DNA from 3 places in the Azonexus hydrophilus genome. Region 1 is predicted to be linked to each of the others. Evidence: predicted binding sites of a transcription regulator. Region 1 holds the regulator's gene; each other region holds the start of a gene.
What was found. Region 1 encodes sigma-54, which starts transcription at its own class of promoters, with help from an activator protein. Its sites were predicted from a motif close to TGGCACGCTTNCTGCTNA; they were not measured.

Region 1 (7,588 bases):
TCGGGCAGACAGCCAAGCTGCTCGAACGCCAGCAGCAAGTCGGTGGCAAGCCGCCCGGAACCCGCGCCGACCTCGATCACGGCCTGGGCAGAAACGGCCATGACCTGGGCGATCTGGGCCGCCAGGGCCTGACCGAACAGCGGCGTCATTTCCGGCGCAGTGACGAAATCCCCGGCCGCCCCGAATTTGCGTGCCCCGGCCGCGTAGTAACCCAGCCCCGGCGCGTAAAGCGCCATTTCCATATAGCGGGCAAAGGACAGGAAGCCGCCTTCGGCGACCACGGTATTGGCAATCGCTTCATGCACCTGCCTGCTGTGGGCAAGGGCATCAGGAGAGGGCGCGGGCAGTTGGCTCATCGGCGGGCAAAGGCTCCATTCTAATTCGCCGGGCCGGTTTGCCGAAGGAAGCGTGTAAACTTGCGGGTTGCTGCAATTCAGCCAGGCCCATCGCGAAGACTTCCCGACCATGAACACGCCCGTATCCGCCAATCTGCAAAAACTCCGCAAATTCCTTGAAGGCCGCACCGGCAAGGCCATCATGGACTACAACATGATCGAGGACGGCGACACCATTCTGGTCTGCTGTTCCGGCGGCAAGGATTCCTACACCCTGCTGGCGATGCTGATGGCGCTGCAGCAGCGGGCGCCGGTCAAGTTCCGCCTGATCGCCATGAACCTCGACCAGAAGCAGCCGGGTTTCCCGGAAGATGTCCTGCCGCGCTATTTCGAATCGCTGGGTATCGAACACCGCATCGTCGAAGCCGACACCTATTCGATCGTCAAGGACAAGATTCCCGAGGGCAAGACCACCTGTTCGCTGTGCTCGCGCCTGCGCCGGGGGATCATCTACCGTACCGCCAAGGAACTTGGCGCCAACAAGATCGCCCTTGGCCACCACCGCGACGACATGGTGCATACGCTGTTCCTGAACATGCTGTTCGGCGGCAAGATGAAGGCCATGCCGCCCAAGCTGGTCACCGACGACAAGGCGCATGTGGTGATCCGGCCGCTGGCCTACTGCTCGGAGGCCGATATCGCCAAGTTCGCCCGCGGCATGGAATTCCCGATCATTCCCTGCAATCTGTGCGGTTCGCAGGAGAACCTGCAGCGGCAGAAGATCAAGGAAATGATGCACGACTGGGACAAGCGCTACCCCGGGCGTACCGAGGCCGTGTTCACCGCGATCCAGAACGTCGTACCGTCCCACCTGGGCGACAACAATCTGTTCGATTTCCGCAATCTGACGCTGGACACCCCGGTCGAACAGGGCGATATCGCGTTCGACAGCGAGGAAATGCCCATCAGCGGCAGCATACCGATCAATCCTGCTGCATGACGGCCCGCTGTCAACCGGCGGACTTCGTCATATAATCAGCCGTCCAACATCCGATCTTGCCCATGAACGCGCAGCACCCGATTCCTGTCATCATGGTTGCCGACATTTCCGGCAGTGCTTCGCTTCACCAGCGTTTGAACGCGCAAGAGGCGGATCGGGCCATTGACCGCTGCATCAAGCGCATGAGCCGCTCGGTCGAGGGCTATCAGGGCAAACTCCTGCAAACCGCCGGCGACGAAATCCTGGCCATTTTCCCGAGTGCCGAATCGGCCTGTCAGTCGGCCATCGACATGCACCAACGGGTCGCCGACCTGCCGCCAATCTCTGGTCACAAGCTGGGCATCCGCATCGCCCTGAACGATAGCGACGGCGCCGAGGCGCCATCGGCCGGCAAGCTGACCAGCATCATGCGCATGGCGGCGCTGGCCACCACCGACCAGATCCTGTGCAGCGGGCCGGTCGTTCAGACCCTGCCGGCCAGCGCCGTCGTTCAGGCCAACCCGCGCCCGGACATCGACAATCTGTTCGAACAGGATGCCGTCGTTCCGGTGTTCCAGATTCACTGGCCCGCACAGAATGGCGCGCCGGCGCCGCAGCACTCGATGTTCGGCCCACTCAGCCACAAGCTGGCCGAGCGCCTGTGCCTGCGCTACCGGGGCAAGGCCTACCTGATCGACGACAGCACCCCGGTCCTCAGTCTGGGACGCGATCCATCCTGTGCCATGTTGATCCAGAACCGCAAGGTGTCACGCATGCACGCTCGCATCGAACGGCGCCGCGATGGTTATTACCTGATCGACACCAGCACCAACGGCAGTTTCCTGAGCATGCAGGGGCGCCAGGAGATCACGCTGCGCAAACATGAAATCCTGCTCGAAGGCAGCGGTGTCGTGTGTTTTGGCAGTTCGCTCAACGATCCGGCAGCTGACCGGGTCGAATTCGAACACCTCTGAGCGACTCGCCGCTAACGCGGCTCAGACGTCGTCGTCGTTCATCATGCGGCTCTGCCGCTCGACGAAGTCCTGCATGCTGTCGATGCCACGATATTGCAGGATGGTGTTGCGTACCGCGGCTTCCATCAACACCGCCAGGTTGCGCCCGGCAGCCACCGGAATCACCACCTTGCGGATCGGCACGCCGAGCACATCCTGGCTTTGTGCGTCGAGCGGCAGACGCGGCGCGTCTTCCATGGCAATCGTGCGCTGCAGGTGCACGATCAGCTTCAATTTCATCTTTCGGCGCGAGGCGGTCTCGCCGAAGATGGTGCGGATATTGAGCAGGCCGAGGCCGCGGACTTCGAGGAAATCGCGCAACATGCCTGGGCAGCGGCCTTCGATGGTGGTCGGCGCGATCCGGGCCATCTCGACCACATCATCGGCGACCAGGCCATGGCCGCGCGAGATCAGCTCCAGCGCCAGTTCGGATTTGCCAACCCCGGAATCGCCGGTAATCAGCACGCCCATGCCGAGCACGTCCATGAACACGCCGTGCAGGCTGATGGTGTCGGCCAGGCGCGCCGACAGGTAGATGCGCAGGTGATCGATGACCGCCGAACAGTGCTTGGGCGACAGGATCAGCGGCACGTCGGCGGCCTTGCAGGCATCGACGATGAATTCGGGGGGCTTCAGGCCGTCGGCGACGATCATCGCCGGCGTGCGGGCCGACAACAAGTCGATGAACATCTGGCCGAAACGCCGCTCGCCGATGCGCATGGCCCAGTCGTACTCGGCCTGCCCCATGACCTGCAGGCGTTCCGGGTGGATGATGTTGATGTGGCCGACGACGTCGGCGCCGTAATTGCTGGCGGCCTTGAGCTCGATGCGCCGGTCGTTGCGCTGACCGGCCAGCCAGTTGAACAACAGCTTTTCGCGGTTGTCCTGGTACAACTGCTCCAGGCTGATGTGCCGCACGGCGCCGGTCAGGACTTCTTGAACAGTGCCAGCACCGCTTCGGCGTCCGGGGCGGCCTGCAAGGCTTCGCGGAAGGCGCGGTCGGAAAAGCGCTGGGCCAGTTCGGACAGGATCTGCAGATGCTCTTCGGTCGCCTGTTCCGGTACCAGCAACACGAACAGCAGGGTGACCGGACGGCCGTCCGGGGAATCGAAGGGGATCGGCGTCGCCAGACGGATCAGCGCGCCGGCGGCCTGCTGGAGGCCCTTGATCCGGCCGTGGGGAATGGCTACACCCTGGCCAAGGCCCGTGGAGCCGAGTTTTTCGCGTGCGAACAGGCTGTCGAAAATCAACGAACGCGACATGTCGAGCCGGCTTTCGAACAGCATGCCGGCCTGTTCGAAAACACGTTTCTTGCTGCTCGCATCCAGGTCAAGCAGGACCTGGTCGGCAGTCAGAATGTTGTCTAGAGGGTTCATGGGAACTTTGCAGCAAAGAAACCGCACCCCGAGGGGTGCGGTCGGTCAGGCTTAGTCGTCGATGTGCATCGACGGCTTTTCGCCACGATGGTGGTCCTGCAGCTTCTGCTTGTACTTCTGGACCTGGCGATCGAGCTTGTCGAACATGGCGTCGATGGCGGCGTAGAGATCGTCCCCGGCTTCCTCGACATGCATGTCCTTGCCCGGAACGTGAACGGTGACTTCGGCCTTCTGCTTCAGCTTTTCAACGGAAAGCACGACGCTGGCGCCGGTAACCTTGTCGAAATGACGGAGCACGGGATCGAGCTTGTTCTCGACGTATTCGCGCAGTGCCGGGGTGACTTCGATATGGTGACCGCTGATTTGCAGATTCATTTTTTCTCCTCTCTCTACAGGGTCTTGCGTAAATTGACCGGTGGGATGTTGAGCGATTCACGGTATTTGGCAACCGTGCGTCGGGCAACGACAATTCCCTGCTGGCCTAGTATTTCGGATAATTGACTATCCGACAAGGGCTTCTTGCCATCTTCCGCCGAAATCAATTGCTTGATCAGGGCACGAATGGCCGTGGCAGAACAGGCACCACCAGTATCGGTGGACACATGGCTGCCGAAGAAGTATTTCAGTTCGAAGATGCCGCGCGGCGTGGCCATGTATTTCTGGCTGGTAACGCGGGAAATCGTCGATTCGTGCAGGCCGAGCAAGTCGGCGATCTCGCGCAGCACCAGTGGCCGCATCGCCACTTCGCCATGTTCGAAGAACTGGCGCTGGCGGTCCACGATGGCCTGGGTGACGCGGTGGATGGTATCGAAACGCTGCTGGATGTTCTTGATCAGCCAGCGGGCTTCCTGCAACTGGCCGCTCAGGTTGCCATTGCCGCGACGCTGGCGGGCAAGGATGTCGGCGTACAGGCGATTGACGCGCAGGCGCGGGTAAGCATCCGGGTTGATGTAGGCGGTCCATTTACCCTTGAGCTTCTTCACGATCACGTCGGGCGTGATGTAGCGCGCTTCGTCCTGTGCGTAACCGGCGGCCGGCCGCGGATTGAGGCTGGTGATCAGCTCGTGCGCGCCGCGCAGGATTTCGTCATCGCAGCCGGTCAGGCGGCGGATCTTGACGAAATCGCGGGCAGCCAGCAATTCCAGGTGCTTGTCGGCAATGGTCAGGGCCAGCGTGCGCTCGGCGCAATCCTCTTCGACCTGCAGTTGCAGCAGCAGACATTCGCGCAGGTCGCGGGCACCGATCCCGGTCGGATCGAAATTCTGGATATGGCGCAGGGCGATTTCGAGCTCCTCGAGCTCGACCTCGTACTCGGGCGGCAGGGTTTCCAGCAGTTCTGCCAGCGGCGTGGCGAGATAGCCGTCGTCGCTGAGTGCTTCGATCAGGAAACGGACCAGACTGCGATCGCGATCGCTCAACTGGGTCATCCCCAGTTGCCAGCCGAGGTGCTCGCGCAGGCTGACGCTGGAAGCGTGGGCGTCCTGCGGATCGTTGTCGTCTTCCTCGTCGCGGCCGGCGCCGGTGAAGGTGCCGGCATCGCTGGACCAGCGATCGTCGTCGACGTCACCGGGCGTCATCGGCGGCTCACCCTGGGCATCCTCACGCGACTCGCTCGCCGGTGCGGGTTCGCTGACCGGCTTGTCGGGCGAATCGAACTGCTGGGCACCGGCGAAGGACTCGCCCGGTCCGTCGTCGTCGCGCTCGAGCATCGGGTTTTCCAGCAGGTAGCGTTCTATTTCCTGCTGCATCTCGACGGTCGACAACTGCAGCAGCTTGATCGACTGCTGTAATTGCGGCGTCAGGGCCAGATGCTGCGAAAGCTTGAGCTGAAGTGCCGGTTTCATTGATGCAATCTTGGTTTGGCGAGATCAGAGGCGGAAATGCTCGCCGAGGTAAACCTTGCGTACACTCTCATTGTCGACAATTTCCTCCGGACGTCCAGAGGAAAGTACATGACCGGCGTTGATGATCACCGCGTGATCGCAGATGCCAAGCGTCTCGCGCACGTTGTGATCGGTGATCAGGACACCGATGCCGCGTTCCTTGAGGAAGCGGATGATTTTCTGGATTTCCAGCACGGCGATCGGATCGACCCCGGCAAACGGCTCGTCGAGCAGGATGAAGCGCGGATTGGTCGCCAGCGCCCGGGCAATTTCAACGCGCCGCCGCTCGCCACCGGACAGTGCCGCTGCATTCACGTGGCGGACATGGGTGATGTGCAGTTCGTTGAGCAGGCTTTCCAGCCGCTGGCTGCACTCTTCGGCCGGCAACTTCTGCAGTTCGAGCACGGCGAGGATGTTTTCTTCGACGTTGAGCTTGCGGAACACCGAGGCTTCCTGCGGCAGGTAGGACAGACCGGTGCGGGCGCGTGTATGCATCGGCTGGTGGGTGAGGCGCTCGTCGTCGATATAGACTTCGCCGCCATCGGCGGCCACCAGGCCGACGATCATGTAGAAACAGGTGGTCTTGCCGGCACCGTTCGGCCCGAGCAGACCGACCACTTCGCCGGAGCGCACCGAGAAGGACACGTCCTCGACGACGGTGCGCGCCTTGTAACGCTTTTTCAGGTTGTGCGCGGACAGAGTGGCGGTTGGCTGGCTCATTCTTCTCTAGCTCCGCGCAGGGTCTGGCGGATCGCTTCTGCAGAAAAGCCGCGATATTGCAGGAAACGCATCTGTTTGGCACGTTCTTCTGCAGATTGGGGGGGCTGCCCGAATTTTTTCGCCCAGATCGCCCGGCAACGTTCACCCTCGTCGCCGGCCTCGGGCAGGGCGGCTTCGATGTCGCCATCGCTGACGCCCTTGTGCCGCAATTCCTGGCGCAGGCGGCCATTGCCGTAGCGATTGGCACGCGCCGAAACGCGCTGGCTGGCATAACGGGTATCCGACAGCAGGTGCTCGGCCTGCAAGGCATCGAGCACCGCCGTCAGGGCTTCTTCACTGTCAGCATGCGCCGCGAGTTTGGCATGCAGCTCGGCCCGGCTGTGATCTCGCCGGGTCAGACACTGCAAGGCACGCACCCGCAGATCAGCCATTGGCGGCCTTGCTCGGCTTGATCACGGTGGTGCTCGCCGCTTCGCGGATGCCGGCTTCAATTTCCTGGGCGATTTCCGGGTGCGACTTGAGGAATTCGCGGGAATTGTCTTTGCCCTGGCCGATCTTCTCGCCCTTGTACGAATACCAGGCGCCGGATTTGTCGACCAGCTTGTGGGCGACGCCCATTTCGACGATCTCGCCCTCGCGGGAAATCCCTTCGCCGTAGAGGATGTCGAAGATGGCTTCGCGGAAGGGCGGGGAAACCTTGTTCTTGACCACCTTGACACGGGTTTCGCTACCGACCACCTCGTCGCCCTTCTTGATCCCGCCGATGCGGCGGATGTCGAGACGGACCGAAGCGTAGAACTTGAGCGCGTTGCCGCCGGTGGTGGTTTCCGGCGAGCCGAACATGACGCCGATCTTCATCCGGATCTGGTTGATGAAGATGACCAGCGTGTTGGTTTTCTTGATGTTGGCGGTCAGCTTGCGCAGCGCCTGCGACATCAGACGGGCGTGCAGGCCGACCATCTGATCGCCCATCTCGCCCTCGATTTCGGCACGCGGGGTGAGCGCGGCCACGGAGTCGACGACGATGATGTCGACCGAGCCGGAACGGACCAGCATGTCGGCGATTTCCAGCGCCTGTTCGCCGGTATCGGGCTGCGAGATCAGCAGTTCGCCGACATTGACACCGAGTTTCTGGGCGTATTGCGGATCGAGCGCATGTTCGGCATCGATGAAGGCAGCGGTACCGCCAAGCTTCTGCATTTCGGCAACGACCTGCAGACAGAGCGTGGTCTTGCCCGACGATTCCGGGCCGTAGATTTCGACCACCCGGCCGCGCGGCAGG
Region 2 (7,588 bases), 1.4 Mb from region 1:
TTGCCGTCACCGACATGGCCGAAGGCGACCACGCGGATGCCGGGAAACGCCGCGGCCAGCGCGGCATCGGCGCGGGCCAGGAATTCGGGAATGCGTGACACCGGCACGGCGATGTCGTGTTTGATGCTGACGCCTTCGATCTTCTGCGCTTCGGAAATGTTCTCGCGCAGCGCCCACAGCTTTTTCGCCTGGGCGGCACTGGCGGCGAGCACGCCGTCGCTGACCGAGCCATCGGCCAGACGCTCGCCCAGCCAGTATTCGACCGCTGCCGGCTCGGCATCGGCAAACTCGGCCAGCAGATACCACGGGCTGGACGCCGTCGGCCGGCTGGCCCCGGGGATGTGTTGTTGCACCAGCGCCAGCGAGGGCTCCGAAACCAGCTCGAAAGCCGTCAGTTGCGCATCGAACCTGCTTTTGGCCTGATTCAGCAATTCGACCGCCGCTGCAGGCGAGGCGATGTTCAGCCAGCAGGTGGTCAGCGTTTTCGGTAGCGGGTAGAGCTTGAGCACGGCGGCGGTGATGATGCCCAGCGTGCCTTCGGCGCCGATGAACAGGTGCTTGAGGTCGTAGCCGGTGTTGTCCTTGCGCAGTCCGCGCAGGCCGTCCCAGACCTCGCCACTGGGCAGCACGACCTGCAGGCCGAGCGTCAGTTCGCGCGTGTTGCCGTAGCGCAGCACCTGGACGCCACCGGCATTGGTCGACAGGTTGCCGCCGATCTGGCAAGTGCCCTCAGACGCCAGCGCCAGCGGAAACAGCCGGTCAGCCGCCTGCGCGGCTTCCTGGATCGCGGCCAGCTGGCAACCCGCTTCGACGGTGATCGTGTTGTTCTGCGCATCGAGCGCCAGGATGCGGTTCATGCGCCCGAGGCTGACGACCACCGCCCTGCCCGTCGCATCCGGCGTCGCCGCACCGCACAGGCTGGTATTACCGCCCTGCGGCACAATCGGCACGCCGGCCTCGACGCAGGCGCGAACGACGGCAGCCACTTCCCCGGTATTGCCGGGGCGGACGACGCATTGCGCCGCCCCACGATAACGGCCGCGCCAGTCGCTCAGGAAAGGCGCGGTGTCGGCCGCATCGACGAGGACGTTGGCCGCCCCGACGATGTCGGCCAGTTGCCCAGCCAGGTCAGACAACTTCGGCGTAGAGGTCATGGTGGTCGGCGTCGATGACGCGGACCTTGAGGAAGTCACCGGGCTGTGCATCGAAATGGCCGTCGAGGTAAACCACCCCGTCGATTTCCGGCGCGTCAGCCTTGGAACGGGCGATGGTGCCTTCTTCATCGACTTCGTCGACCAGTACCTCGATCACCGTGTCGATCTTGGCCGCCAGCTTGTCGGCCGAGATGTCTTCCTGGACACGCATCAGCCAGCTGCGGCGGTCTTCACGCACGCTTTCCGGCGGCAGGCCGGGAATCTCGTTGGCGGTGGCGCCCTCGACCGGCGAGTAGGCAAAGCAGCCGACGCGGTCGAGCTTGGCGTCTTCGAGGAACTGGATCAGTTGATCGAAATCCTCGTCGGTTTCACCGGGGAAACCGGTGATGAAGGTCGAGCGGATGACGATTTCCGGACAGATTTCGCGCCACTTGGCGATGCGTTCCAGCGTGTTCTCGGCCGAGGCCGGACGCTTCATCGCCTTGAGGATCTTCGGGCTGGCGTGCTGGAAGGGAACGTCGAGGTAAGGCAGGATCTTGCCCTCGGCCATCAGCGGGATGACGTCGTCGACCGACGGGTACGGGTAGACGTAGTGCAGGCGAACCCAGATGCCGAAGGACGACAACGCGTCGCACAGTTCCTTCAAGCGGCTCTTCACCGGCTTGCCGCCCCAGAAGCTGGTACGGTACTTGAGGTCGACGCCGTAGGCGCTGGTATCCTGCGAGATGACGAGGATTTCCTTGACCCCGGCGCGGGCCAGGTTCTCGGCTTCGGCGAGTACGTCGCCGACCGGGCGCGAGACCAGCGGGCCGCGCAGCGAGGGAATGATGCAGAAGGTGCAGCTGTGGTTGCAGCCTTCGGAAATCTTCAGGTAGGCGTAGTGCTCCGGCGTCAGGCGGATGCCCTGCGGCGGCACCAGGTCGGAATACGGATCGTGCGGCTTGGGCAGGTGCTGGTGCACGTGGCCCATCACTTCTTCCATCGCGTGCGGGCCGGTGACGGCGAGCACCGACGGGTGCGTGCTCTGCACGATGTCGCCCTTGGCGCCGAGGCAGCCGGTGACGATCACCTTGCCGTTCTCGTTCAAGGCCTCGCCGATGGCGTCGAGCGATTCCTCGACGGCGGCGTCGATGAAGCCGCAGGTATTGACGATGACCAGGTCGGAATCGTCGTAGCTGGGCGAAATTTCGTAGCCTTCGGCGCGCAGGCGGGTGAGGATGAGTTCGGCGTCGGAGCCGGCTTTCGGGCAGCCCAGGCTGACAAAGCCGACGGTGGGCACTTTCGGTGATGAGGTCATGCGGTTTTCCAGGATTTCCGGCGCGGCCGGCGAGCAAAGCGCGTATTTTACGCGGGGAAGCGCACAGACTGCCGAATTCGCGAAAAGTGCCCGGCCCGCTTTGTGCAATCCGCCACAAACCGCCTAAAATCCGCTCCATGCCCCTGACCCCTGCTCCGGCCATCGCCGCCATCGTCCCGCCGCCCGGCACCCGTGTTGATGCCATGCTGCGCGAGTTCATCGCCGACCTGCAGGCGCGCGGCCTGCGCGTACGCGGCCTGGTCCAGGAAGCCTGTCCGGAATCCTGGGGCTGCAAGTTCAGCCTGAGCGATATCGAAACCGGCCAGCGCTACCCGATCTCGCAGAACCTCGGCAGCCAGTCCACCGCCTGCTCGCTCGACGCCGCCGGCATTGCCGACGCCACCCAGGTGATGCGCCGGATCGCCGCCGAAGGCGCCGACCTCGCCGTCTTCAACCGCTTTTCCGGGCTGGAAGCGGACGGCGAAGGCTTCGCCGACGAAATGCTGCAGGTCATGAGCCAGGGCATCCCGGTCATCACCGTCGTCCAGGCCCCCAACCTGCCCGCCTGGCGCCACTTCACCGGCGGCATGGCGTGCGAGCTCGGCGCGACAATCGACGAACTGGAGCGCTGGCTCAGCAGCATCGGCGCCCGCTAGACCGTTACCGCCCTTCAGGCCGGCACGCCAAGAATGACGTGGCTGGCCTTGATCAGCGCGGTCGCCGGTTCGCTGAGCTTGAGCCCGAGTTCGAGCACGGCCTCGTTGGTAACCACTGAATGGACCACGCTGCCACCGGCCAGGGTGATGGCGACTTCCGTATTCACCGCCCCCTTGGTCAGCGCGCTGACCTTGCCCGACAGCTGGTTACGCGCCGAGAAATGCACGTCGGGCTGGCCGGACAACAGCATCACCCACGGCGCCTTGACGTAGGCGACGGCCTCCCCGCCCACGGCCAGACCCAGTGATTTGACGCTGGTCTCTGTCACGATTGCGACAATCCTGTCGCCTCCCGGCAGGGTGAGTTCGACTTCGGCATTGACGACGCCGTCGGTGAGGGCAGTGATCTTTCCCTTGAAAACATTGCGTGCGCTGACATTCATGGCGTTCTCCTGGTGGCTGACTCGGGCTGGCCCGTTTTTCGCTATATACGAAACAAACAGCGAGCGATTGGCGGCTTGCCGACAATCTAAGCTTTAATGCGATATAGCATCAACCATAGCGCCAGCAGAATTTTCCGGTAAACTCGATTTCGTTATATACGCAAGGAAACAACCAAATGAATCAAGCCGCTCCCCGCCTGCGCAGCAAGCTCGAATTCGACGGCCCGTTCGGCAATTTCCTGGGCGACACGCGCATCCGGCTGCTCGAAGCCATCGACGAACACGGCTCGATCTCGCAGGCAGCAAAAGCCGTGCCGTTATCGTACAAGGCGGCCTGGGACGCGGTCGATGCGATGAACAACCTGGCCGACCAGCCGCTGGTGCTGCGCTCGACCGGCGGCAAGCACGGTGGCGGCACGCTGCTGACTGATTACGGACGCAAGGTAATCGCCCTCTACCGGGCGCTCGAGGCCGAATACCAGGCGGCACTCGACCGCCTGACGGCGAGCATGAACGACGGCCAGGCCAGCGATTTCCAGCAATTCAGTCAGTTGCTCAAACGCATGTCGATGAAGACCAGCGCCCGCAACCAGTTTGCCGGGCGCATCGTCGGCCTGCGCGAGGGCCATGTCGATTACGAGGTGCGCATCAAGCTCGACGACGAGAACGAACTGGTCGCGGTGATCACCGGTGAATCGGCGGAAAACCTCGGCCTGAGCATCGGTATGGAGATCAACGCGCTGGTCAAATCCTCGTCGGTGCTACTGCTCAACGACCCCGCCGTCAAAACCACGGCACGCAACCACCTGTGGGGCGAAATTACCCGCATCCACGAAGGGCCGGTGAATTCCGAAGTCACGCTGGCCATGAAGACGGGCAAATCGGTGTGCGCCGTGGTTACCCACGACAGCGTCGACAAGCTCGGCCTCGCTGTCGGCGGACAGGCCTGCGCCGTGTTCAAGGCTTCGTCCGTCATCCTTTGCAAGTACGCCTGAAACCCAACCCAGGAGATCTCTCATGAAGCACCTGTCTGCTCTCTTCACCGCCCTCCTCGCCGCCACCGGTGTTCACGCTGGCGAGGTCCAGGTCGCCGTCGCCGCCAACTTCACCGAGCCGGCCAAGCAGATTGCCGCCGAATTCACCCGGGACACCGGCCACCTGGCCAAACTATCCTTCGGCTCGACCGGCAAGTTCTACACCCAGATCACCAACGGCGCGCCGTTCGAGATGCTGCTCGCCGCCGACGACTCGACGCCCGCCAGACTTGAGCGGGAAGGCCATGCCGTCAACGGCAGCCGTTTCACCTATGCCGTCGGGACGCTGGTCCTGTGGTCGTCGAAAGCCACTTTCGTCGATGCCGGAGGCGAAGTCCTTAAGTCCGGCCGATTCAACAAGCTGTCGATTGCCAACCCCAAAACCGCGCCCTACGGCGCCGCTGCGGTCGAAACGCTGAAGAAACTGAACCTGCTCGAAGCGGTGCAGCCCAAGTTCGTCCAGGGCGAGAACATCTCCCAGACGCTGCAATTCGTCTCCACCGGCAATGCCGACCTGGGCTTTGTCGCCCTGTCGCAGGTTTTCCAGGATGGCAGAATCACCGGCGGCTCCGCCTGGATCGTACCGGCCGAAATGCATGACCCCATCCTCCAGGATGCCGTGATCTTCAAGCGCGGCGAGAGCAACCCCGCCGCCAGCGCCCTGCAGGCCTATCTCAAGGGCGACAAGGCACGCGCCATCATCCGGCGCTTCGGCTACGCAATCCGCTAGACTTCTTCCCATCATGCTGACCGATACCGACCTCCAGGCCATCTGGCTGACCGTCCGCCTGGCTGCAATCACCACCGTCATCCTGTTCATCATCGGCACGCCGATCGCCTGGTGGCTGGCGCGCACGCGTTCGTGGTGGAAAGGGCCGTGCGGCGCCGTCGTCGCCCTGCCGCTGGTCTTGCCGCCGTCGGTACTCGGCTTCTACCTGCTGCTGGCGATGGGACCGAACGGGCCGGTCGGCCAGCTGACCCAGTCGCTTGGCTTGGGAACGCTGCCATTCACCTTCTGGGGCCTGGTCGTAGCGTCGGTCTTCTACTCCCTGCCGTTCATGGTCCAGCCCTTGCAAAACGCCTTCGAAGCGATTGGCGAACGACCGCTGGAGGTTGCCGCGACGCTGCGCGCCTCGCCGCTCGACACTTTTTTCTCGGTCGTTCTGCCGCTGGCCCGACCGGGTTTCGTCACTGCCGGCATCCTGAGTTTTGCCCATACTGTCGGTGAATTCGGCGTCGTTCTGATGATCGGCGGCAACATCCCCGGCGTCACCCGCGTCGCTTCGGTACAAATCTACGATCACGTCGAAGCGCTGGAGTATGCCGACGCCCACCGCTTGTCGGCGGTGATGCTGGCTTTCTCGTTTGCCGTGCTGCTGGCCATGTACCTGCGCCGCGACAAGCCACGGCGGGAGGCCTGACATGGACGGCATCGAAGTTCGCTGCAAGCTGGCCTGGCCGGGCTTTACCCTGGATGTCGACCTGACGCTGCCGGGCAACGGCGTCACCGCGCTGTTCGGCCATTCCGGCTCGGGCAAGACGACCTTGTTGCGTTGCCTGGCCGGGCTGGAGCGGGCGCAACCGGGGCGCGTGGTGTTCAAGGGCCAGACCTGGCAGGACGAAAAGACCTGGCGACCGACCCACCAGCGGCCAATCGGCTACGTTTTCCAGGAAGCCAGCCTGTTCGCCCACCTGAATGTGCTCGACAACCTGCGCTTCGGCCAGAAACGCAGCGGCAGTTCGGGCCGGGTCAGCCTGGATGCGGCCATCGAACTGCTCGGCATCGGCCACCTCCTTGAGCGCAAGCCCGATGCCTTGTCCGGCGGCGAGCGCCAGCGCGTCGGCATTGCCCGGGCACTGGCCGTCGGCCCGGAAATCCTGCTGATGGACGAACCGCTGGCGGCGCTCGACCTCAAGCGCAAGCAGGAAATCCTGCCCTACCTCGAACGCCTGCACGACGAACTCGAAATTCCGGTCATCTACGTCAGCCACTCGCCCGAGGAAGTCGCCCGCCTGGCCGACCACATCGTCGCCCTCGACGGCGGCCGGGTGATTGCCCACGGCCCGCTGGCCGAAACACTGGCGCGCATCGACCTGCCGATCCGGCTTGGCGAGGATGCGGGCGTCGTCCTTGACGCCTGTGTTGGCGCCATCGATGAGGCATGGCACCTGGCCCGCGTCGATTTCCCCGGTGGCAGCCTGTGGACCCGCGACAACGGCCTGCCGGCCGGCCGCCGCGTACGGGTGCGCGTGCTCGCCCGCGACGTCAGCCTGGCGATTGGCGACACCGGCCCGAGCAGCATCCAGAACTGCCTCGACGGCCGGGTCGAAAGCCTGGCCGCCGACGACCACCCCGGCCTGCTGCTGGTCCGCGTTGCTGTCGGCGACAGCCTGCTGGTCGCCCGACTGACCCGGCGTTCAGCCGATCAACTCGGGATCGCGCCAGGCCTGCCGGTGCGCGTCCAGGTCAAATCCGTCGCCCTGATGGAGTGAGGCGGCGCTAGTCCGCCGGGTTTTCCCGGCTGGCGCGCGCCGCCATGATTTCCGGCAGTTTGAATTCGATCCAGTCGGCCAGCGCCTCGACCTTCTGCGCCAGTTCCTCGCCCAGCAGCGTCAGGCTGTACTCGACGTGCGGCGGCACCACCGGATGCGCGATGCGCGCGACGAAACCGTCGGCTTCCAGCCACTGCAGGGTTTGCGCCAGCATCTTCTCGCTGATCCCGCCGACCTTGCGGCGCAGATCACTGAAACGCTGCGTGCCGTCGCGCAAGGCCACCAGCAGCAGGACGCCCCAGCGGCTGGTGACGTGCTTGAGCACCTCGCGCGACGGACACTGTTCGGCGAAGACGTTGCCGCGCCGCATCAGCTCGGCCAGCGTGGCGGGCGGCTCGGGGGAAATTCGGTCGTTCATTGAGCACTTACCTTTTTGTGCGTACTTACTATTTGTAAGTATAGCCATTATCCTGCGCTTCCCCATCACGAAATGAAGAAAGGAAGTCCCATG
Region 3 (7,588 bases), 930 kb from region 1:
CCGGCCAACCGTACAGCCAGAAGCCATAGAGGGTCGCCGGCAGCAGCGCCAGTTGCACGCGGAACATGGTCCGGCTGACCGAATTGCCGCCATGGGCATGCGGCGAGGCGACCGTCTGGGCGGTCAGGGTGGCGGGGGTCATGCGCTTTCTCCCTCGGTGGCGCCGGCGGTTTCGCTGGCCTGCTTGGCTGCCGCTTCAGCCGCTGCCTTGGCGGCAGCGGCAGCTTCGCGCTCGGCCTTGCGCTTGGCGGCGGCTTCGGCTTTCTCGCGCGCTTCGCGATCCAGCCGTTCCTGGCGTTGCTGGGCCAGCTTCTTGGTCGCGTCGTTGCGCAGCTTGTTGCGGTCCTGCGCCGCCAGTTCGCCCTTGGCATGAACGAAATACTGGACCAGCGGGATCTTCGACGGGCAGACATAGGCGCAGCAGCCGCAGGCGATGCAGTCCTTGAGGCCGATACCGACCGCCTCGTCGTAAGCCGAATTGCGGATGCGGGCGCTCATTTCCAGCGGCAGCAGGCCCATCGGACAGGCTTTCACGCAACTGCCGCAACGGATGCAGGGATCGGGTTCCTGAGCGGCGACTTCCTGCGCGTCGAACGCCAGGATGCCGCTGGTGCCCTTGACCACCGGCACGCGCCAGTGCGGAATCTGCATGCCCATCATCGGCCCGCCCATGACCCGGCGCGCCAGGCCGATGCCGTCGCCCTTGAGGCCGCCGGCAAAGGCGATCACTTCCTCGGCCAGGGTGCCGACCAGCACCTCGATGTTGCCCGGGTCGTTGGCGCAGTTGCCATTGACCGTGACCACCCGCGAAATCAGCGGCCGGCCGTCGCGGATCGCCGCGCGCACGGCCAGCGCCGTGCCGACGTTATGAACCAGAATGCCGATGTCGAAAGTACGGCTCTCGGCCGCCACTTCCTTGCCGGTCAATACCTGAACCAGTTGCTTTTCCGAACCCATCGGATAACGCGCGGGAATCGGCCGGATGTGCACCTCGGCCACGCCAGCGGCAGCCGCCTGCATGGCGGCGATGGCTTCCGGCTTGTTGTCCTCGATGCCGACCAGCGCCTCGCGGGCGCCGGTGGCGTGGAGCATGATGCGAATGCCGTCGACGATGTCGGCCGCCCGCTCGCGCATCTGGCGGTCGTCGCAGGACAGGTAGGGCTCGCATTCGCCGCCGTTGATAACCAGGGTTTTGACCTTGGAGCGGGCGGCGCCAGTCAGCTTGACCGCCGACGGGAAGGCCGCGCCGCCCAGGCCGACGACACCGGCCGCGGCAACCCGCTTGCCGATCTCGGCAGGATCAAGGGCGAACGGGTCGGCACACCCCTGGCAATCGACCCATTCGTCGCGCCCGTCGGCCGCCAGGATGATCGCCGGCAGGGTCAGGCCCGAGGGATGCGGCGCCGTGATGTCGGTGACGGCGACAATCGTGCCCGACGTCGGCGCATGGATCGGCGCCGAGATCATGCCCTGTGCTTCAGCGATCAATTCGCCCTTCTTGACCTGCTGGCCGACCAGCACCACCGGCCGCGCCGGCCCGCCGAGATGCTGCTGCAGCGGCAGATAGAGTTTTTCCGGCACCGGCATCGTGCGTAGCGGCCGGTCGGCGGCGGGGCGTTTGCGGTCGTCGGGATGCACGCCCCAGTCGTCGCCGAGGAAGTGCTTGAACAGATTCATGAATCCCATGATATGAACTCTCAGGCCAGGCGGGGCTTGGGCATCACCCAGTGTTGCAGGGTGACCGGCACCGGTTTCATGACCAGCGCCTCGGTCGGACATTTTTCGATGCAGGCTTCGCAGCCGGTACAGGCTTCGCGGAAGACGTTGTGGATCTGTTTCGGCCCGCCGAGGATGGCGTCAGTCGGGCAAACTCGGGCGCAGCGGCAGCAGCCGATGCACAGCTCCTCGGCAACCGTGGCGATTTTCGGACCGTCGTCGCCGAGCGCCGAGAGATCGACGGTCAGGCCGAGCTTGGCGGCAATCGCCGAAACCAGCGCCTTGCCACCGGGCGGGCAGCAGGTGGCCGGAGCAGTCCCGGCGACAATGGCTTCGGCCGCACCGACGCAACCGGGATAACCACACTGGCCGCAATTGGAACCGGGCATCAGGTCGACCAGTTCATCGACGATGGGATTGCCCTCGACCTTGAGGAACTTGTTGGCGATGCCCAACGCGATGCCGAGGATGGCACCGAGCACGGTCAGGCTGAGGATGGCGGCGATCATGGCAGTCCTCCCTTAAACATTGAGGCCCGAGAAGCCCATGAAGGCCAGGGCGAGCAGGCTGATGGTGATGAAGGCAACGGGCGCCCCGGCAAAGGCGGCCGGCACGCGGGCCAGCGCCACGCGTTCGCGCAGGCCGGCAAAGATCAGCAGCACCAGCGTGAAGCCGAGTGCCGAGCCGAAACCGTAGAGCAGGCTCTTGAACAGGCTGAACTCCTGCTGGACGTTGAGCAGCGCGACACCGAGCACGGCGCAGTTGGTGGTGATCAGCGGCAGGTAGATACCCAGCGACTGGTACAGCCCGGGACTGGTCTTCTTGACGAACATCTCGGTGAATTGCACGACCGACGCAATCACCAGGATGAAGGTCAGGATGCGCAGGTAGCCCAGACCGAGCGGCTGCAGCAGCCAGTTGTCGAGCATCCACGAGGCGGCGCTGGCCAGCATCAGCACGAAGGTCGTCGCCAAACCCATGCCGAAGGCGCTATCGACACTTTTCGATACGCCCATGACCGGACACAGGCCAAGGAATTTGATCAACACGACATTGTTGACCAGTGCGGTGGAAAGCAGCAGTAACAGGATTTCGCTCATGGACGGAAGACTCGGGTTGGACCTCGCCGACTTCATTGCATAAGCCGTGCCATCGCCGGGATTCCCCGCCCCATGCCCGTCCAGCCCCGTTTTTGGAGGCAACACACCAAATTGGTGCATTACAGGCAAAACAATTTGTCGCAAAGCCCACAGAAAATTGTCGAATTCACGCCGAGACCACGACAAACAGGGCCTTTGCAGCAAACCGCACAAGGCGGCATGGAATCTGCTTTTAACCGATCCAGACCCTTACCGGCCCTTTCCGGAGTTAGATCATGTCGGCTCAGCCCCTGACCCAGAACGACCTCAAAGACATCCTGCCGCCCGAGGTCTATCGCCAGGCAGTTCATCAGGCCGACCTGGCCATTTCGATCACCGATCCGTCGGCTCGCATCCTCTATGCCAACGACAGCTTCAGCCGGATCACCGGCTACAGCGCCGAGGACATCGTCGGCCTGAACGAATCCGTACTCTCCAATCACACCACACCGCCGGCGCTGTACGCCGACATGTGGGCCTCGCTCAAGGCCCGCCGGCCGTGGTCGGGCAAGCTGCTCAACAAGCGCAAATGCGGCGGTACCTATCTCGCCGAACTGTCGATCACGCCGGTCGTCAACGACAAGGGTGAAATCACCCATTTCCTGGGCATGCACCGCGACATCACCGAACTGCATCGGCTGGAGCGCACGGTGCTCAACCAGAAGCAGTTGATCGAATCGGTGATCGACGCCTCGCCGGTGGCCTTCGCCCTGCTCGACCCGACCGGCCGCGTGGTCCTCGACAACCACGCCTACAAGAAACTGCTCACCGACATGCGGGTCAAGGAGCCGGCGCACCGTCTGCTCGATGCCCTGGCACCGGAATGGTACGAAGCCCTGGCCAGCGACCCCAGGCTCTGCGAATTCAGCAACCGCGAAATGCGCGTCGACAGCCCCGGCGGCCGCGCCCGCTGGTTGTCGGTCAGCGCCTCGGTGATCGCCATGCACAGCGAATGCGCCGACAGCTACTTCTGCGCCGCCGGCCAGCCCGGCCTGCTGCTGGTCATTTCCGACATCACCAACCTGCGCGAGGAACAGGAGCGAGCCAAGGGCGCCGCGCTGAAAGCTTCGCTGGCCGAGGAAGAACGCACGGCGGCGATCCGCGAAGGGCTGTCGGCGGCGGTGTTCCGCCTGGAAGAGCCGCTCAACGTCATGGCTTCGGCAGTCGCCGTGCTCCAGCGCCGCGATCCGGCCAGCGCCGAAATGCTCAGGCACGCGCTCGACAACAGCCGCGAGCACATCGAATCGCTGCGCCAGGTGATCCCGCAAAGTCCGCATGAAATCCTCATCCGGGTGAATCTCAACGAAATCCTGCGCGACGTGCTCGAAGTGTGCACGCCGCGCCTGCTCAGCGCCGGCATCACCGTCGACTGGCAACCCTCGGCGGTGCTGCCGCCACTGAACGGCCGGCCACTGCAATTGCGCATGCTGTTCAAGGCCCTCGTTGAAAACGCCATCGAAGCCATGAACGTCAAGGGCTGGCCGCGCCGCGAACTGCAGATCAAGAGTGAAGTCGTCGATGACTGCCTGCGCGTCGCCATCCTCGACAGCGGCCCGGGCATTCCGATGGAGTGGCGGCACAAGGCCTTCGAGCCTTTCTTCACGGCCAAGAACGGCAGTGGCAAACACATCGGCACCGGCTTGTCGCGGGCCCAGCAGGTCGTCGCCGACCACGGCGGCATCATCGATCTCGACGAAAGTCCGGCTGGCGGCTGCGCCGCCATCGTCGAATTCCGCGTCGACGGCGACCCGATCTGAGCAGGACACACAACATGCACGACCACCACACCCTCCACGCTGCCGACGAATGCCCGCCCCCGGGCGGCTACTGTCGAACGCACGAACTGAACATCCTGCTGCTGTCGGCGCTGTACGCTGTCAGCCGCGTGCTCAGCCGCTCGCTGGCCTTCAACGAAACCCTGCACGACCTGCTGCGCGTGCTGCACGACGAAGCCGGGCTGAGCCGCGGACTGATCGGCGTCGTCGATGCCGAAAGCGGCAAGCTGGCCATCCATACCATCTACAACCCCGACGGCCCGACTGCCGACAGCGCCCAATACGGCCCCGGTGAAGGCATCATTGGCCTGATCCTGGAAAAGCCCCGCACCTTCAAGCTGGAACGCGTCGCCGACGAGCCACGCTTCCTCAACCGGGTCGGGCTGTACGAACCGGAACTGCCCTTCATCGCCGTGCCGATCAAGGTCGGCGGCAACCTCCAGGGCGTCCTCGCGGTCCAGCCGGAAGCACCGGAAGACGGCCTGCTCGAGGAACGCGCCCAGTTCGTCGAGATGGTCGCCAACCTGATCGGCCAGAGCCTCAAGCTCTCGCTCGACGTTCAGCAGGAAAAATCGACCCTACTCGAAGAACGCGACCTGCTGCGCCGCACCGTCCGCCACCAGCACGGTTTCGACAGCATGGTCGGACGCTCGGCGGTCATGCGCCGGGTCTTCGAACAGGCGCGCATGGTCGCCAAGTGGAACACCACCGTGTTGATCCGCGGCGAAACCGGCACCGGCAAGGAACTGATCGCCAACGCCATCCACTACAACTCGCCGCGCGCGCGCAACATGCTGGTCAAGCTCAACTGCGCCGCGCTGCCCGAGAACCTGCTCGAATCCGAACTCTTCGGCCACGAACGCGGCGCCTTCACCGGCGCCGTCGAAGCGCGCAAGGGCCGCTTCGAACAGGCCAACGGCGGCACGCTGTTCCTCGACGAAATCGGCGAAGTCTCGGCCGCCTTCCAGGCCAAGCTACTGCGCATCCTGCAGGAAGGCGAGTTCGAACGCGTCGGCGGCAGCAAGACGATCAAGGTCGATGTGCGCATCATCGCCGCCACCCACCGCGATCTGGAAACCGCCGTCGAGATGGGCGACTTCCGCGAGGACTTGTTCTACCGCCTGAACGTCATGCCGCTGTTCCTGCCGCCGCTACGCGAGCGCATCGAGGACATCCCGGAAATCGCCCGCCACCTGCTGACCAAGATCGGCAACGACCAGAAGCGCAAGCTGACGCTCAGCGACATGGCCCAGCGCCGGCTGGCCAGCCACGACTGGCCGGGCAACGTGCGCGAACTGGAAAACTGCCTGGAACGCGCCGCCGTGCTGTCCGAAGACGGGTTGATCGATGTCGACCTGATCCGCTTCCCGAGCAGTCGCGAACGCAGTTCGGCCCGGCCGCTGAAGACGGCGGTGCCAAGCGGCGAGATGCCGCCGCCGGCGAGCGAAGTCGATATCAACGATCCCTCGCTGTCCGAACGCGAACGCGTCATCGCCGCGCTGGAACAGGCCGGCTGGGTCCAGGCCAAGGCCGCCCGCATCCTCGGCATGACGCCGCGCCAGATCGCCTACCGCATCCAGACGCTGAACATCGAGGTCAAGCAGTTCTGACCCACCCGGAGCAGCGACCCATTTCCGTAACAAGGGCCGGCGACAATGTGCCCGGCCCTTGTTCGGCCAAGATTTCACAGCTATCAGGAATTCCAAGCATGCAGCGTTCTCCCTTCATCCGCAGCGCCTTCGTTGAGGTCGTCTTTCTCAACGCGCTGCTGTTCATCGCCGGCATCATCGGCATGGCCACGCACGGCTGGCTGCCGCTGGACTGGCTGTGGTTCAGCTGCCTGATGGCCTTCGGCCTGGGCAGCGGCTTCTTCTACCTGCACAAGCTGCGCGTCGCGCTGACCCCGCTGAACCACATTTCCCGCGTCGCCACCGAAATCTCGCGCGGCGTCATCGGCCAGCGTATCCCCGACCTGCGGCGCAAGGATGAACTCGGCGTGGTCTGCGACAACGTCAATGCCATGCTGGAACAGATGGAAAGCTGCTTCACCAAACAGCGCGAAGCCCTGCAGGCCGCCAGCGAGAACCGTTTTGCCGACCAGATCGACAGCGCCGGCCTGCATGGCGTCTTCCGCCAGGCCGTCGATCAGGGCAACGAATCGCTGGCCATCCTGATGCGCAACTACCACCAGGAGATGCGCAACAACCTGCTCTCCCGCCTCGGCCAGTTGAATGCCGAGAACCTCTTGAAGAACATGCGTACCAGCCAGCGCGACATGCTCGGCATCGTCGCCGCCACCGACGAACTGGCCCGGCTATCGACCGACAACGCCAGCGCTGCCCAGGAAAGCAGCGCGGCGATTGCCGAGGTGGTCGAGGCAATGAACCGCCTGGTCGGGAAAATCGAGGACACCGGCCATGCGATCACCGAATTCAACGCCCACCGCGAGGAAATCGCCCGCTCGGTCAGCCTGATCGCCACCATCGCCGACCAGACCAACCTGCTGGCGCTCAACGCCGCCATCGAAGCCGCCCGCGCCGGCGAGCACGGCCGCGGCTTCGCCGTCGTCGCCGACGAGGTGCGCAAGCTGGCGGAAAACTCGAAGAATGCCTCGGCATCGATCTCCAGCGTCATGGACACGCTGCAGGTGGATGCCGGGAAAATGGTCGCCAACGCCGACGAAATGCGCGGCATCGCCTCCGAATCCTGCGCCACCATCGGCGATTTCGACGCCCGTTTCGCCGACGTCGCCAGCTCGTCGGCCAATGCCCTGGCACAGATCCGCTACGTGCATGACGTCAGCTTCGCCTCGCTGGCCAAGATCGACCACTTCATCTACAAGCAGAACGGCTACATGGCGGTCAACCGCGGCAGCGACTCGGAAAACGCCCAGGCGGTGACGGTCAACGAACTGAACTGCCGCCTCGGCAAGTGGCTGAACAACGAGGAAACCCTGGC

Region 2: a site for sigma-54 is predicted at 3,578-3,595, ahead of AADV58_RS08920 (TOBE domain-containing protein). Genes of this name have one in related genera too.
Region 3: a site for sigma-54 is predicted at 2,851-2,868, ahead of rsxA (electron transport complex subunit RsxA). Genes of this name have one in related genera too.

What each region holds. Positions count from the first base shown of each region.
Region 1 is NZ_CP151406.1:411,011-418,598, reverse strand. Features, by position in the region: gene AADV58_RS01985 (class I SAM-dependent methyltransferase) at 1-356, opposite strand, end outside; gene ttcA (tRNA 2-thiocytidine(32) synthetase TtcA) at 466-1,335, shown strand; gene AADV58_RS01975 (adenylate/guanylate cyclase domain-containing protein) at 1,398-2,288, shown strand; gene hprK (HPr(Ser) kinase/phosphatase) at 2,310-3,245, opposite strand; gene ptsN (PTS IIA-like nitrogen regulatory protein PtsN) at 3,254-3,703, opposite strand; gene hpf (ribosome hibernation-promoting factor, HPF/YfiA family) at 3,755-4,078, opposite strand; gene AADV58_RS01955 (RNA polymerase factor sigma-54) at 4,093-5,547, opposite strand; gene lptB (LPS export ABC transporter ATP-binding protein) at 5,572-6,306, opposite strand; gene recX (recombination regulator RecX) at 6,303-6,737, opposite strand; gene recA (recombinase RecA) at 6,730-7,588, opposite strand, start outside.
Region 2 is NZ_CP151406.1:1,850,148-1,857,735, reverse strand. Features, by position in the region: gene AADV58_RS08940 (FAD-binding oxidoreductase) at 1-1,154, opposite strand, end outside; gene rimO (30S ribosomal protein S12 methylthiotransferase RimO) at 1,129-2,451, opposite strand; gene AADV58_RS08930 (DUF2478 domain-containing protein) at 2,589-3,107, shown strand; gene AADV58_RS08925 (TOBE domain-containing protein) at 3,122-3,550, opposite strand; gene AADV58_RS08920 (TOBE domain-containing protein) at 3,727-4,545, shown strand; gene modA (molybdate ABC transporter substrate-binding protein) at 4,568-5,314, shown strand; gene modB (molybdate ABC transporter permease subunit) at 5,328-6,005, shown strand; gene modC (molybdenum ABC transporter ATP-binding protein) at 6,007-7,077, shown strand; gene AADV58_RS08900 (helix-turn-helix domain-containing protein) at 7,085-7,495, opposite strand; gene AADV58_RS08895 (SDR family oxidoreductase) at 7,586-7,588, shown strand, end outside.
Region 3 is NZ_CP151406.1:1,342,631-1,350,218, reverse strand. Features, by position in the region: gene AADV58_RS06610 (RnfABCDGE type electron transport complex subunit D) at 1-142, opposite strand, end outside; gene rsxC (electron transport complex subunit RsxC) at 139-1,686, opposite strand; gene AADV58_RS06600 (RnfABCDGE type electron transport complex subunit B) at 1,698-2,225, opposite strand; gene rsxA (electron transport complex subunit RsxA) at 2,238-2,816, opposite strand; gene nifL (nitrogen fixation negative regulator NifL) at 3,092-4,612, shown strand; gene nifA (nif-specific transcriptional activator NifA) at 4,627-6,240, shown strand; partial or broken gene AADV58_RS18645 (HAMP domain-containing protein) at 6,339-6,656, shown strand; partial or broken gene AADV58_RS18640 (methyl-accepting chemotaxis protein) at 6,651-7,352, shown strand; gene AADV58_RS18635 (CZB domain-containing protein) at 7,419-7,588, shown strand, end outside.